DNA from 2 places in the Corynebacterium sp. MSK044 genome. Region 1 is predicted to be linked to the other one. Evidence: riboswitches for the same ligand, from Rfam matches in the RefSeq annotation. Region 1 holds a riboswitch; the other holds the start of a gene.
What was found. A riboswitch is a leader RNA that binds a small molecule or an ion and turns the genes downstream of it on or off. The one in region 1 is predicted to bind cyclic di-AMP.

Region 1 (7,379 bases):
GCGTACCGGGCGGGGGAGACGCACTGTTGAGGAGTTTGCGCGGACGAGCAAACCCTTGGCGATGAGCCTGGCAATCGGCGTATTCGGGTCCGCATCGGGGGCAGCTGCCTTTGTTGTTCCCGTCCCGCCGGATACGGAAAGGGTGTCCAGTACGCGTCGTTCAGCTGCAGGGAGCTCTGCCACGAGCTCTTCCACATCATCCGGGGCGGTATCAGCTACGCGCCAGCCCTGGGGCATCGCGCTGAGCACTCCGGGGGCAACGCGCAGGGCATTCGCCGGGCCGTAGGTGAGTGCGCGTTCACGGAGTGCTGGAAGGAGCTCGGTGACCTCTTTGCCTGTGGCGTCGAAAGGCTCAAACTCTGCTCCCGCATCCCCAAGGCGCTCAAGAAGGGCAATAGTGGGGGTGGTGAGCTGGCTTAATGCGCGGCCAGCTGAACCAGGCAGTGCGAGCCGCGTAGCCAAAGATGCCACCGACGGAGGTGCAGGATAGAACGCATCCGGGCGGAGGGAAATGAGCGTGCGGAGCTCATCGTCAGTGAAATCAGCGAGCGCTTCAGGGAACGTAGTCATTGCGGGGGTGATTCTACGTGCGTTTTTGGCTTCGGCGTGAAAGAATGATGTACATGGCTAAAGACGTTGACAACATCACCAAGATTAACCCGGCGTGGCCCGCGAACACCCCGGGTGGCGGCCACCCAGTGACGGAGATTAACTCCAAGTTGGCCGCAGCTTCCAGCCCCTACGGCGACGACCTTCTGCTGCCGCGTCCGTGGGAGGAGACTGGCTACGTTCACCCGACCACTCGTATCAACGGTGTGAACTAAACCCGCACTTCCGTTAAGTTAAAGCAAGTCCATTCGGCGTATCGCCGAGTGGGCTTGTTTTTTTATTCATCTGCCTAATTGTCAGGTGGTGGTGTTTTTCTCTCACATTTGTAGACCACATTGTTCGGGCTTTGCGTTGACGCTCTAGACAGAGTTGTTCGCTATTTGTAGACTTCCCAGTGTTTTATTAACTCACGAGAACCACTGGAGGTTTCCATGATCCTGACTGGTTTGGCAGTCGGTGTCGCCCTAGGCATCGTTATGCAACGCGGACGATTCTGCGTGACCGGCATGATGCGCGACGTGTTTCTGCAGAAGCAGGGGCGCGGCCTCGTTGCCTTCTTTATCGTCGTGGCGGTTCATGCGATTGGCCTCGCAGCCTTGACCTCGCTCGGCGTGATCTCGCCGGAGTACCGCACCTTTGCGCCGATAGCTGTTGCGGTTGGTGGCTTCATCTTCGGCTTGGCCATCATCCTTGCCGGCGGCTGCGCGTCGGGCACGTGGTACCGCTCCGGTGAAGGCCTGGTTGGTTCGTGGTTTGCTCTGCTTTTCTACGCGCTGTCCGCCTCCGCAATGAAGAGCGGCTTCCTCTCCGGTTTCAATAGCAAGCTGAAGGAATGGGACACTGGTTGGACCACTCTGCCGCAGACCTTTGGTGTCTCTGCCTGGTGGTTCGCCATTCCGCTGGCCTTGGGTACCGCATACCTCGCGCAGCGTTATCTTGCTCGCGATGCTGCTAAGCCGAAGGTCACCCTTGAGCAGCCGTGGTACCGCAAGCCGCTGCACCCGTACACCGCTGGCGCCGCGATTGGCCTGCTGGGTGTCATCGCATGGCCGCTGTCTGCAGCGACCGGGCGTAACGACGGCCTAGGTATCACCACTCCATCCGCTCACCTGGCCAGCTACGTCACCACTGGTGAGGCTGAGTACTTCAACTGGGGCACCCTGCTCGTGCTGGGCATCCTGGTTGGTTCTTACATCGCGGCAAAGGTGTCCGGTGAATTCCGTGTCCGCGTTCCCGACGGCCGCACCTCCGTGCGTGCAATCATCGGCGGCATCGGCATGGGTGTTGGCGCATCGTTGGCCGGCGGCTGCACCGTCGGCAACGGCATGGTTCAGACCTCCCTGTTCAGCTACCAGGGTTGGGTCGCAATGGCATTCATCGCTGCTGGCGTCTACGTCGGTGCGAAGCTGTGGCTGAAGCCATCCGGCGTGAAGCAGGGTGCTGTGAACTCTGATGTTTACACCACCGAAGAATCCATCAGCGCGCCTGAGCTTGCTGGTGTCGTCCCCCGCGATGCTGATGCGGAGCCAGCTCCGAAGTTCAATATCGTCTCCGCTCCGGGCGGCGTGGCACTGAAGACGAAGCCAAAGCAGGAGACCACGGCACGTCCACTCGGTAACGGCCGCTACATCCTGGACACGCTCGGCGACGTCTGCCCCTTCCCTCTCATCGAAGCCAAGCAGGCCATGTCCGAACTGGATGCCGGCGAAGAACTCATCATTGACTTTGACTGCACCCAGGCCACAGAGTCCATCCCTCAGTGGGCCGCTGATAACGGCCATGGCGTGAAGGACTTCGTGCAAAACCAGAATGCTGGTTGGCAAATCACGGTGGTCAAGGACGCCGCGAACTAAGCAGTTTCTGGGCATGCCGAATAGCCAGCTTTCGCCGGCTATTCGGCTTTTGGCATTGATTGGCCGGTTTGACTATCGCGCCTTCCAGCGATCCGTGACCTGCGGTTTTGTTGCTCGCCCTTCGCCATAGTCAAACGGGCACACCGAGTAGCCGGTCAAGCCGGCTACTCGGTGAGGTGGTGGGTTATCTGCCGTAGAGCAGTGTCATTGCCCCGAAGGGGTGGACTGTGTTGGGGACGAGGTATCCACGCGGTGATCTCCACATTGGTGTGCCTCTGATGTTTTCCACCCTGCCCCAGTGGGGTTTGGCGGGGTCATCGTCGTTGGTGCGGTTGTGATACCTGCACAGCATGGCCAAGTTATCCATGTTGGTTAGTCCGCCCTTGGACCATGCTGTGATGTGGTGGACTTCGCAGTTATCCGCTGCGTGCCGGCAATCCGGCACTGGGCAGGTGGGCATGGTGGCACGCGCTAGGTCGCGTTGCTTCTGGTTCGCGAAGCGTTGCGTGTCGTACAGGTTGACGGGGCCTTCTTGGGGGTGGAACATCGCCACCTCTAGGACATCCCCAAAGTTCTGAGCCAAAAACTCCGCACCCGTCATCGTCGTGCCATCAGTAAGCCCCAGGACAACATCGTCCCCGTCACCACTCATGATTGTGATGTGCTCCTCCAACGGGATGAGGATCAAAGGACGCGGGACAGCAGGGGCAATACCTGAAGGTTGATCGTCTTCGTCGGGGCGCAGACCCAAGAGGCGCATGAGCTTTTCGTACATTTGCGGGCCAGCGGGACCATCGGTGAGGTTTTGGCGGGTCGCGAACTCAATAGCTGCCGCGTCTTCTTCCAAGGCCATGATGGTCACAGGACGCCTCTCCTTATCCGAGCGGCCATACCGGACTGTTGGTTCCCGTGCGGGCTTGTCCACCTCCGGCACGATGTCTTTCGCCCGGCGCTTGAGCGTGTCGTAATCCCCCGGAACGGACAGCAGGGCAAGGCGCAGCCGCCATTTCTCGGTGGGGTCGGTGAAAGGTGCTACTCGGGATTCGATGTAGACGAGTTGATCCAACGCCTTCTTCGTCGACCGCGCGATTTTGATCGCGTTGGCTTGCTTACGGGTGAACTTCGTTTTCCCGTAGTACGCCGTGTGGACTTTCACAAATTCGCGAACACGGGCAGGGCTGCAGCCAGCATCGAGGAGTACCTGGGCATCAAAGTCTGCCAGGGCCTCGATCGGGTTGGTTAACCCCGCCACCAGTGATCCGAATACGTTCATGCCACGCACGCTAAACCGAAAACCAAAAACGCGCGAAAGAGCCCCAAAAACCTGTGGATAACCCAAAATTCTATCCACAGGGTGCGCACGCTAGAGCGCACGCAGCAAGCGGAGGACCAGCAGAAACAGGCCGGTTCCCGCGAAACTCAAAAAAGTTTTGGATGCTTGCGGCGGAACTAAACCGCGCTAACGACAAAGGCGCTCACTCCCTTGATGAGAAGGGAAGGAGCGCCTTTGTCTTGGTTGCTCTTGAGCCTGATTAGAGGCGAGCTGCGATAGCGTCGATCAGCTGCTTGTTAGCAAGGTAGAACGCGTTGTAGTCGTGACGGTTTGCCTTGTAGGTTGCGGTCACGTGGGCCGGAACCGGCAGGCCACGGGCAGCCAGGGAGCGGGTAATGTTGTTGTACACAGCGTCAACCTGCAGCTCGCCGGACTTTGCGGCCGGTGCAGCGGCCGGAGCCGGTGCTGCTGCGGGGGCCGGAGCCGGGCTCACGTTGCGCGGGGTCGGAGCGGAACGCAGACCCAGGCGAGCGGAGCATGCCGGCCATGCGCCCCAGCCCTGGCTGGCCAGGGTGCGCTCAGCGACAGCGATCTGCTGCTCGCGGGTTGCCTGGTGGGCGTACGGAGCGAACTCGCCGCCACCGTATGCGCGCCAGGTGCCAGCGGAGAACTGCAGGCCGCCGTAGTAGCCGTTGCCGGTGTTGATGTTCCAGTTGCCGCCAGCCTCGCACTGTGCGAGACGGTCCCAGTCAGAGTCCGGTGCGGCGTTAGCAATCGGGTTGATCAGGGCAGTAGCGGCAATTGCTGCGGAAGCACCTGCTGCTGCCTTGGAAAACGTGCGGGTCTGCTTGCTGTGGCGTCCCATGTAGGTATTCAAGTTCCTCTCTTGTTATACGTCTGCGAGGTGAGCTGTCGGGTTCAGGCTGAGGTCTTGCTTAGTGCCTGGCCGCGTGTGCGGCTTCACCCCCAGCGGGTGTCACTGGCCGGTTCTGGCCGGTGAGGGGCCCGCGGTGCACGGCGACCGTTGTGGTGTCGTGCGGGTGGGTCCCCCGCTTATGTCCTATGAAGTTTGTCGCGGCGATTGCTGGACACAATTCAACGTGGCAATCGTGCGATTAGGGTTGGCCCCTTGAGGGCATGCGGGCAACTCTAGCGGTTTATAACGATTAGGTCACGCTGGTTTACCAAAATGTTGCCAATGTGACTGGCGTGGTCGAGTGTCCGGGCGCTCTAGCTGCATGAACTGGGAAAATAACATCAACGTGATCTATCTCACATAGGGGTGGGCGTGTCGCGAGGATGAGGCGGATTCGCAAGGGATTGGCTGGGGCTGTAGCTTTATGGGACTTAACTTTGCCGCGGGTATAATCGCGGTTTTCATGCAATAACATGCAATAACAAAGGGTGTGACAACGATGCCAGTAGGAAAAGTGAAGTGGTTCGACGCTGACAAAGGCTTCGGATTCGCCTCTAACCCGGGTGATGAGGACGTCTACATTGGCAAAAACGTGCTGCCCGAGGGCGTAGAGGAACTCTTCCCGGGTCAGCGCATTGAGTTTGATTTCGCTGCTGGCCGTCGCGGCCCGCAGGCGCTGCGCGTCAAGGTGTTGGATGAGCCGCGTCGTCGTCCGGTGAATCGTCGTAAGCCGGCAGAGCTCAGCAGCATGCTTGCCGACGTCATGTCGATGCTCGAGACCCAAGTCCAGCCGGCACTTGATGCTGGCCGCTACCCGGAGCGGAAGGAAGGACGCCAGATCGCGGAGATCCTCCGCGCGGTGGCGAAGGAACTGGACGCTTAGGCGTCTTCGGTGCTGAAGGACCAGGTGACCATCACCGGGGTCTCTTCGCCATTGGCATCCTGGCCAAGCATGAGGCAGGAGACCTCCATGACTACGAGGGTGGCGTTTTCGTCACCCTCGCTTTTTACGGGCACATCAACTTCGTTGGCTTCACCAGGGGTGAAGGTGCGCTCGCTGTTGGCGGCGGGGTCGTCGTAAATGCTCAGCAGCGACCACTGCAGCGAAGCCACGTCCTTGGGCACGCTGATGCGCACGGTCTCAGCGCCGTCAAGGTCGATGGTGGACACGGTGCCTTCCGGGCATTCCTGTCCGAATTCGCAGACGCTGAATGGGGTAGCGGTTGCTGTGTTCTCGCCAACGGTGGCGGTGACCTCAATGTCCTGCGGCGGGGTGCCGGGGCGGTTGTTGCGCCAATCCATATAGAAATACAGCGCGGCCACGATGGCCACGATCACCACCGCGATGACGGCGAGCATGGCTACGGAGCGTTGATCTCTTGTCTTCTTGGTGCCCATAGCCATGCAGTCTATCCGCGGGATGAGTCCGGGACGAAGGTGACCCGGTACATGTCCGGCCAGCGTTTGCCGGTGATGTAGAACTCGTCGCCGTCAATGTGGGCGATGCCGTTGAGCACGTGGTTGGGGTCGGGGGTGGCGTTGTTGGGGACTAAGGAGGCGTCGATAACCGCCTCGACCTTTCCCGTGGCCGCGTCGATCCGCACGATGTCGGTGGTGGTGAAGATATTGGCGTAAATATCGTCGCCCACGCACTCCAGCTCATTGAGGCCTTCCACGGGAGTGCCATCCAGCGTGACGACGAAGCGTTCGCGCTCCGCCAGCGTATCCGGATCCATGCGGCGCAGCTCGCTCGTGCCATCGGAGAAAATCACCTCACCCGCATCGGGGCGGGAGCACAGGCCCCACCCTTCGCCGTCGAAGGTGGTGCGACTGATTTCCTCCAACGTTTCGGCATTCCTCTTAATGGCGGTGTTGTTTTGCCAGGTGAGTTGCCAGAGGGTGTCGCGAACAAGCGTAATGCCTTCGCCGAAGAACTCAGGAGCGAGATCCTGGCTGGCGAGCTCGCGCCCATCGAGCGTGGTGCGATAGATGCGCGAGGAGCCTTCCATGCCGGTGCCCACGTAGAGCGTGCCGTCCGGGCCGAGCTCGAGGCCCTGGGTGAAACTGGTGGCATCGAAAGGCAGGGTCTCTTCGATCTGGACGGTGAGGTGCTGGACGCCCTGCGGGGAGGAGGTGGAACAAGAAACAAGAAGCGGCACGGCAAACAGCAGTGCCGCAGCGCGCGGGAAATGAGCCATGCGCTCTATCTTGCAACACGTCGGCCATAATGGGGATGTGGCACAGAGAAAACCCCGCAAGACAAAGAATGCACCCGCACGGCCCCTGCTTGGTCAGCGGGCAGTCAATGTTGCGCGCGAGGCGCTCCTCGAGCTTGATCAGGGCGAGGTGGGGGAGCACATCGGTGTCAACGGGCTGAGCAATAACGCCGCCACGCACCGCTTTGAGGCTTCCGTACCTGGCTATCCCGGGTGGGAGTGGAATGCGGTGGTGGCGTGTGCGACGGGCTCGGATTACATCACCGTGAGCGAAGTTGCGCTCGTGCCCGCGCCAACGGGTGAGGCGCTACAGGCCCCTGATTGGGTGCCGTACTCTGAGCGTCTCCGACCTGGTGACCTTGGTCCGGGTGACCTCATGGAACCGGCGCCGGACGATGAGCGATTGACGGCGGATTCGTTTGCCGCCGACGCGATTGTGTTCGCGGGCCGCGAAACCGCGCAGTACCTGACCAAAACAGGCCTGGACGCGGCGAAAGACCGCTGGCGCCGCG
Region 2 (7,379 bases), on a different contig from region 1:
ACGAATCATGCGCGCCGGATCATGTTCACGTGACTCCGGTGTTGGGTCCACACCATTGACAATGTCACCACGGTAATTGGGCAAACCATTCTCATCCAGATCAGACGAACGCGGCTTGGCGTACTGGCCAGCAATACGCGCCAGCTTCACCACCGGGGTGGATGCACCGTACGTGAGCACAACTGCCATCTGCAGCAATGTCTTAATGTTGGCGCGAATGTGAGGCTCAGTGTTGGACTCAAACGTCTCAGCACAGTCACCGCCCTGCAGCAAGAAAGCCTTACCCTCTGCAACTTCGGCCAGTTGCTGCTTCAGCTTGTGAATCTCCGGCGCCACAACAACCGGCGGCACGGATTCAAGGATCTTACGAACATAAAGGGCTGCGTTCTCATCCCACGTGGGCTGCTGCTTTGCAGGGAGGTTCACAACCTCTTGGAAGGATTCAAAAATATCGCCCGGCAAAGGCGGAAGATCAGGGAGTACTTCTTTGGGGATGTCTACTGTCCAGCTCATTCTATAAGTTCTAGCACGTCGTAGACGGTATGCCTATCTATTTAATACAAAGCCACGTCGATCGAGGGGGAGAGCACGCTGACAAGCCCGGAACTTGTGAAGGTTATGGCGTGCATCCACGAGTGCATCATGGTTATCCTTCGGCGTCCGTGGCAAGGACGGGCGACCAGCCATATCCCAGTACTGCTTCAATTCACGGGTGAAGCGCGGCAAATCCTTGGGCAGCTTCGTCATATCCCCCCAGAGCTGAGCAAACACCACGTGGTCGTAAGCCCCCACCCACGCCCACAGCTCCGGACGGTGCCCGCCAAAGGTCAGAAACTCATAAACCTCGTCCCGGATCTGGCGCTGCGGCTTCCACACTGGATTATCCAGATTAGGCAGCTTAGCTAGCACGTTTTCGCGCACCCACCGGTTCGCGCGTGTCCCATCAAAATCGGTTGAAACCGCGTAGTACTCGCGCCCATCCTCCGCAACAATGCCAATGGACACGAGCGTGATGGTCTGACCATCCTCAATAAATTCAGTGTCGTAGAAGTACCGCACAAATAGCCTTAATCCAGCGTGTTCCCCGTGGGCTCAGTGCCCTTCGGGTACCCCTTGCCGGCTTCAAGAGACTTCTTCACATCGGCGGCGTACGCATCCACATAGGGGTAGCCGGACAGCTCAACGAGCTGCTCCATGAAGAAATCCGTGAACGGACGCCACACGGCTGGATCATCTGGCTCAAAACCGTTGTCACGCGCCCACTGGTGCGGGTCAACTGGCTCACCAATTTTTACGCGCACCTTCGTCGGACGGGGTATCCATGAACCAATCGGGTTCGCATTACGGGTACCAATCATGGCTACCGGAATACACGGCACACCCGATTCCATGGCAACGCGAGCCATACCCGTCTTGCCTTTGTAGATCCTTCCATCCGGCGAACGCGTGCCCTCCGGGTAGATGCAGAACAAATCGCCGTTGCCGAAGACCTCCTTGGTCACCTTCAACAACGCCGAACCCGCGTCCTTGGACTCACGGTCAATGGGAACCTGCCCCACCGCCGTCATGAAAAACTTTTGCACAGCACCAGAAAAACCCGGGGATGTGAAGTATTCCTTCTTCGCTGGATGAACCAGCTGGCGCGGGCACACCAGCGGGAAGTAGAAGGAATCCATGACTGCCTGGTGGTTGGACACCATGAGCGCCGGGGTGCCCTCCGGCGGGATATTGTCCAAACCTTGGGTCTCCGGGCGGTTCCACAAACGCAGCCACGGCCCAATCAGGATGTACTTAAAGAACTTGTACCACTTGTTGTTCATATTTCCTCTACATCTGGTGTCGGGCCAAATCAGCAACGCCGATCATACCTGCCTGCGAGCCCAAAACGGCTGTTTGAAGTGCCGGCAAGGGCCGAAAGCCAGCGCCTACCACTGAACGTGCCATGGTCTGCTGTGCTGTATCTAGGAATAAATCCGCATCGCGGCTCACTCCCCCACCCAAGACGATGAGTTCCGGATCCAACACATCGCACACCAAGGAAAGACCTTGACCAAGCCACATGGCGAAATGGTCCATCGTGGCTAGGCCCAATGCGTCGCCGGCGCGCGCTGCCGCGACGACATCATTGCCCGTTGCCCGTTTATCCACGGCTTTGCGGTACAGCTCACAGGACTCAAAACCACCCTTAGTGGCAATCTCTACTGCGGTATCTACCAGCGCAGTGCCCGATGCGTAGCGCTCCAAGCAGCCCTGTTTGCCACATGAGCATGCGCGCCCACCAGGAACCACAGTCACGTGACCGAATTCTGGGGCAGTACCAAAAGCACCACGGTAGATCTCACCGTTATGCATGAGCGTTGCACCGATCCCAGTACCAACCGCAAACAGCACCCACGTTTTCGCATCTTGCGCAGCCCCAAAACGGTACTCACCCCAGGCAGCCGCGTTCGCGTCATGCTCCAATCTCACGGGCAGCCCGAGCTCACCTTGCAGGATCTTCCTTACCGGCTCGTTGTCCTGCCACGGAAGATGAGGGGCAAAGCGAACCACTTCACACTCGGGATCGAGGAATCCAGCGACAGCAAGCCCCACAGAGCCAATCGCGCCAGCTGGGCTGCGATGACGCAGCGTATCTACCATGCCCACGATGGCATGGCGTAACCCTTCAGGCGTGTGCGGGGTTCGCGTGGACTCAACATCAAGGACGCGGCCCCCCTCATCGACGACACCGGCGCGGGTGTTTGTGCCCCCGATATCGAACCCGATGGTCAGCTTTGTCTCAGACATAGGGCATTATTCTAGCCCTGCTCTCCGAATAGCACGCCCTCGAGCCTGTCCCCCAAGGCTTGCCAGGAGAAAATCTCAGACACATGCTGTCTCCCATTGAGGCCCATTGCTTTTCTGCGTGCCCCGTCCCCCAACAGCTCCACCACCGCTTCCGCGACCGTCTGAGCTCGGGATCCATCGACGACAATGCCAGTGTCTGGAGTAACAGTCTCTGGTGCTCCGCCTGAGGTACCTGCAATGACTGGAACTCCGCATGCCTGAGCTTCAAGGTAGACGATGCCAAGACCCTCCACGTCCAACCCGCCTCCACGGGTGCGCGCCGGCATGGCCATAATGTCTGCCGCTGCGACAAGGTCACGCATGCTTGTCCGTGGCAGACGCCCATGAAACGTCACTGCCCGCGCATAAGACACCGCGAGCTGCTCAAGTTTCTTCCGATACGGCCCCTCCCCAATAACGGCAAGACGGGCATCTGGGAAAGCCTCTTGTATTGTGCCCCACCCGCGAATCAGTTGATCCTGGCCTTTACGTGCGACCAATCGGGAGGCCACCACAACGAGTGGTTCATCCCCATAGCCGAACTCACTGCGCGTGCCCACTTTTTGCGCTGAGGTTGCAGGGCGGAAAAACTCCGTGTCCACACCGGAAGGCAAAGCAACATAGTCCGGATGAGCACCAAATGCAGAAGAAAATCGACGTCGCGTGTATTCCGACACATACGTCAACGTGTCTGTCGTTTTCCCAATGCGGCGCAGCATTTGCCTTGCCACGGGCAGCATGGACCAGCCAACCTCATGCCCATGTGTCGTGGACACGATCCGCATGGCACCAGCCTTGCGTGCCTCTTGGGCCAAAAGTGCAAGCGGCGCCGCCGCACCAAACCACACGGTATCAATCTTGTGTTCCCGGATGATCCGCTTCATTTCACGGGCTGCGGCCGGCGTAGGAAGCATCACCGTGCGGGGCCAGCGGTGAACGAGGTACTCCTGGGCAGCGTCGAAAAGCTTCGCAGCTTCCACATCCTGCGTCGACGCGAATACGACTATCGAATCGCGGCCCCGACGCGCGACGACCTCTGAAACAAACTGCTCTAGATACGACTGAATCCCACCAACTGTCGGCGGGAAATCATTCGTAACAAGCAGGACCCGGCTAGTAGCGGACTGCACCCTGCACCGGCATCGAATTCAATGGAACAACCTGAACCGGAATACCGTAATCCGACGCGTGAACCACCTGGCCGTTACCGATGTACATGCCCACGTGCGTCACACCTGGGTAGTAACCAATGATGTCACCCGGTTGAAGCTCCGACATGGACACGCGTGTACCACCCGCAAGCTGCGCCTGGGACGTACGGGGGATCGACTTGCCGTTCTGAGCATAGGACCAGACCATCAAACCAGAGCAATCGAACTGGCTCGGACCAGCTGCACCCCAGCCATACGGCGAACCCAACTTAGCCAAAGCAGCCGACACAACACCAGAAGCATGCGCCGAGGCTGGCACATTGAGAGCAACCGGGCCGTTCTTCGCCTCCCAGCGCGCACGCTGCTCCGGCGTGAAGCCATCAACCTTGGCCTCTATCTCCTTAACCTTGTCATCCAGCTCCTCGCGTTCACGCTGAAGCTTGTCGCGCTTGCTTTCCAGCTCACTCTGACGGAAGTTAGCTACAGCGACCGCGATGTCTGCGTCCGTCGCACGCGAAGCAGCGACCTCATTCAAACGCTGGGATTCCTCCAACGTGCGCTGCGCGGAACGCGACAAGGAACCAAGATAGGAAGAACGGTCAATCGCCTCTTGCGGGTTAGCAGACTGCAGTGCGTTCAAATGCGCATCATTAGACAGGTTCCGGTACTGGGTCCGAGCCGTACCATCGACCTCACCCTGAGCACCAGAGCGCGCCGCCTTGGCCTCCTCAGCATCACGACGTGCATCCTCTGCAGACTCACGAAGCGCAGAGACCTCGCCCTCACCCTTGGTGATCTCGTCCTCGATCTTCTTTACTTCTTCCGACTTCGCAGTCGCTTCCTCAGAGATGTCGCTGAGCTCCTTGATGATCGTTTCAATCTCATCAGCCTGCGCTGGCACCGCCAGGTTCACCGCTGAAAATCCAGCAATGAGACCCGCCACAACCATCGGACGGAAACGGAAGGAAGCGCGACGCATGTCCACTTAAAGCGACCTCTTTTCGGACAAAAATAACAAGCCTGTAGCTCAAGAACCTTAAACAAAGGTACAGCGCTAGAACTCTGCGGTCAAGCAGCGAATAAGTACAAATCCACTGGTTGTTACAGGTGTGAAAATTGAGAAAACCCGGCCGAAGCCGGGTTCGAAATCTCTACCGCTTAGAAGCGCACTGCCGAGTGGATCGGCATGTAGTTCAGCGGACGGTAACCCACGGGGGTACCAGAGTTCAATGCATCGATGATCTGGCCATTGCCAGCGTAGATGCCAACGTGGGAAGCACCACCGTAGTACACCACGATGTCGCCTGGCTGCAGAGCGTTGATGTCCACGCGCTGGCCAGCGGAAGCCTGAGCGCCGGAGGTGCGCGGAATAGACTTACCCGCCTGGGCGTAAACCCAAGAGGTGAAGCCGGAGCAGTCAAAAGCCTGCGGGCCGGCAGCGCCGTAGACGTACGGGGAACCAATCTTCGACTTGGCAATCTCAACGATGCGCTGGCCCTGCGGCTGAACTGGGGCCGGAACAGCACCCTTCACAGCAGCGTTGAAGTTCGCGCCCGGAGCAGCCTTGCCAGCGAGGGACGGAACCCACTGATCAATACCCGGCACGTTCTCAATACCCGGCACGGTGTCAATGCCCGGGACGTATGCAGAAAGGTTAGTGTTCGGGACACGCACCTCAGCAGCGCCAGCAGTGGCCGGGCTAACGAGGGTAGCGCCAGCGATAACGGCGGATGCAGCAGTAAGACCGCGTTTGGACGCGGACGTGGTCTGGCGGCGATGCTTAGCCACTATGTAACTCCATATCTTCCAGTCGCCTACCGGGTTAGCTGTCGGGTTCGGTACTAGAGATCACCTACAAGAAACTCCGGCGCCGCGGTGGCGCTCCTTGTTTCCCGTTCACCCCAGGGAAATTTTCGGTTCCCCGGCTTCCTCATGTCATGTGGTGAAACAAAAGGAACTCGGCTGTATGTATTTACGATGTCTAGGTTTCGCTTGCCGCCTGGTGGCTGCAAGGTCTCGAATAGGTTACGAAATGGACACGATGATTGTCTAACGGCGCGCCCGTTATTTTCTTGTTATTTAAAATATCTACCGAAAACACCGCGAACGCCCGTTGCCCCCCCTTTAATGCAGTGCCAACACGAATCAACAACCTACCTATTCCTACCTGCAGTTATCTTCCCTTCTCCCAAAACTCTCAATGCGAAGTTTAGAAATTGTCAACCTGAAGAAAAACTTACTGTGATTCTAGTCACATTATCGTGTTTATCGTTTTGTTATACGCGTAAGGCCCCTCTCCCACTCGGGGAAAGGGGCCTTTGCTAAACCGTTTTTTACTTACCGGCGTCGCGGTCAGTTGCGGATTTCTCCGCCTCAAGTGCGCGCAGGGTCTCCACCTCTTCATGGTGGTTGTTGCGGGCAATCTCGTTACGGCGTGCTGTGATTTCCGGATCGTCAGCCTTGAAGATACCGGAGGTCTCGGAGTCTGCGTAGCCAAGCTCGTTGAGCTGCTTCGGTACTCGTGCGCCACCGTACTCAAGCGGAATTTGGTTGCCGTGCTCATCCACCGGACCGACGGGCTGGTGAACTGCCACGAACGCACCGTTCGGAAGGGTCTGGATCACACCGGTTGCAATACCGTGCTCCAGGACCTCACGGTCAGAACGCTGGAGACCGATGCAGATGCGGTAGGTGATGAAGTATGCCAGCGGCGGCAGAACCAGCAAGCCGATGCGACCGATCCAGGTCATAGCGTTCAGCGAAATCTGGAAGTGGTAGGCAAACAGGTCGTTACCGCCTGACAGCGTGAGCAGCAGGAAGAAGACCAAGCCCATAACGCCAATGCCCGTGCGTACCGGAACATCGCGCGGACGCTGCAGCAGGTTGTGGTGCTCATCGTCGCCGGTGACCTTCTTTTCAATGAAGGGGTACGCGATCAGTGCGACGACCATGGCACCTGCCAGGAGCGCAACCCAGAACACACCAGGGATGGTGTAGTTGCCAAGGTAGAGCTCCCATGCCGGCATGACACGAGCAGCACCGTCAGTCCAGAGCATGTAGATATCAGGCTGTGAACCAGCGGAAACCTGGGACGGGTTGTACGGACCAATGTTCCAGATGGCGTTAATAGTGGTAACACCTGCCATCAAAGCCAGCACTGCGAAGACCACCATGCCGAAGCCAATTGCCTTGACTGCGAACACCGGCATAATACGGATGCCCACGACATTGTTCTCGGTGCGACCAGGACCCGGGAACTGGGTGTGCTTCTGGAACCAGACGAGCAGCAGGTGCGCCGCAATGAGCGCGAGGATGATGCCCGGGAGAATCAGCACGTGCAGGATGTAGAAACGATCCAGCATGAGGTCGGACGGGAAGTCGCCGCCAAACATAGCCCAGTGC

Region 2: another riboswitch for cyclic di-AMP. It lies ahead of QP994_RS00605 (C40 family peptidase); the one in region 1 lies ahead of QP994_RS09510 (resuscitation-promoting factor Rpf1 domain-containing protein).

The regions. Positions count from the first base shown of each region.
Region 1 covers NZ_JASPJJ010000018.1:14,475-21,853, reverse strand. The annotation lists gene QP994_RS09530 (helicase-associated domain-containing protein) at 1-570, opposite strand, end outside; gene QP994_RS09525 (hypothetical protein) at 624-824, shown strand; gene QP994_RS09520 (YeeE/YedE thiosulfate transporter family protein) at 1,041-2,462, shown strand; gene QP994_RS09515 (HNH endonuclease signature motif containing protein) at 2,647-3,735, opposite strand; gene QP994_RS09510 (resuscitation-promoting factor Rpf1 domain-containing protein) at 3,995-4,600, opposite strand; cyclic di-AMP (ydaO/yuaA leader) riboswitch at 4,614-4,820, opposite strand; gene QP994_RS09505 (cold-shock protein) at 5,151-5,534, shown strand; gene QP994_RS09500 (DUF2771 domain-containing protein) at 5,531-6,049, opposite strand; gene QP994_RS09495 (glutaminyl-peptide cyclotransferase) at 6,061-6,849, opposite strand; gene QP994_RS09490 (DUF3027 domain-containing protein) at 6,848-7,379, shown strand, end outside.
Region 2 covers NZ_JASPJJ010000001.1:122,133-129,511, forward strand. The annotation lists gene QP994_RS00575 (class II 3-deoxy-7-phosphoheptulonate synthase) at 1-513, opposite strand, end outside; gene QP994_RS00580 (polyadenylate-specific 3'-exoribonuclease AS) at 547-1,059, opposite strand; gene QP994_RS00585 (lysophospholipid acyltransferase family protein) at 1,068-1,820, opposite strand; gene QP994_RS00590 (ROK family protein) at 1,828-2,787, opposite strand; gene QP994_RS00595 (glycosyltransferase family 4 protein) at 2,799-3,956, opposite strand; gene QP994_RS00600 (C40 family peptidase) at 3,940-4,956, opposite strand; gene QP994_RS00605 (C40 family peptidase) at 5,136-5,765, opposite strand; cyclic di-AMP (ydaO/yuaA leader) riboswitch at 5,774-5,951, opposite strand; gene qcrB (cytochrome bc1 complex cytochrome b subunit) at 6,311-7,379, opposite strand, start outside.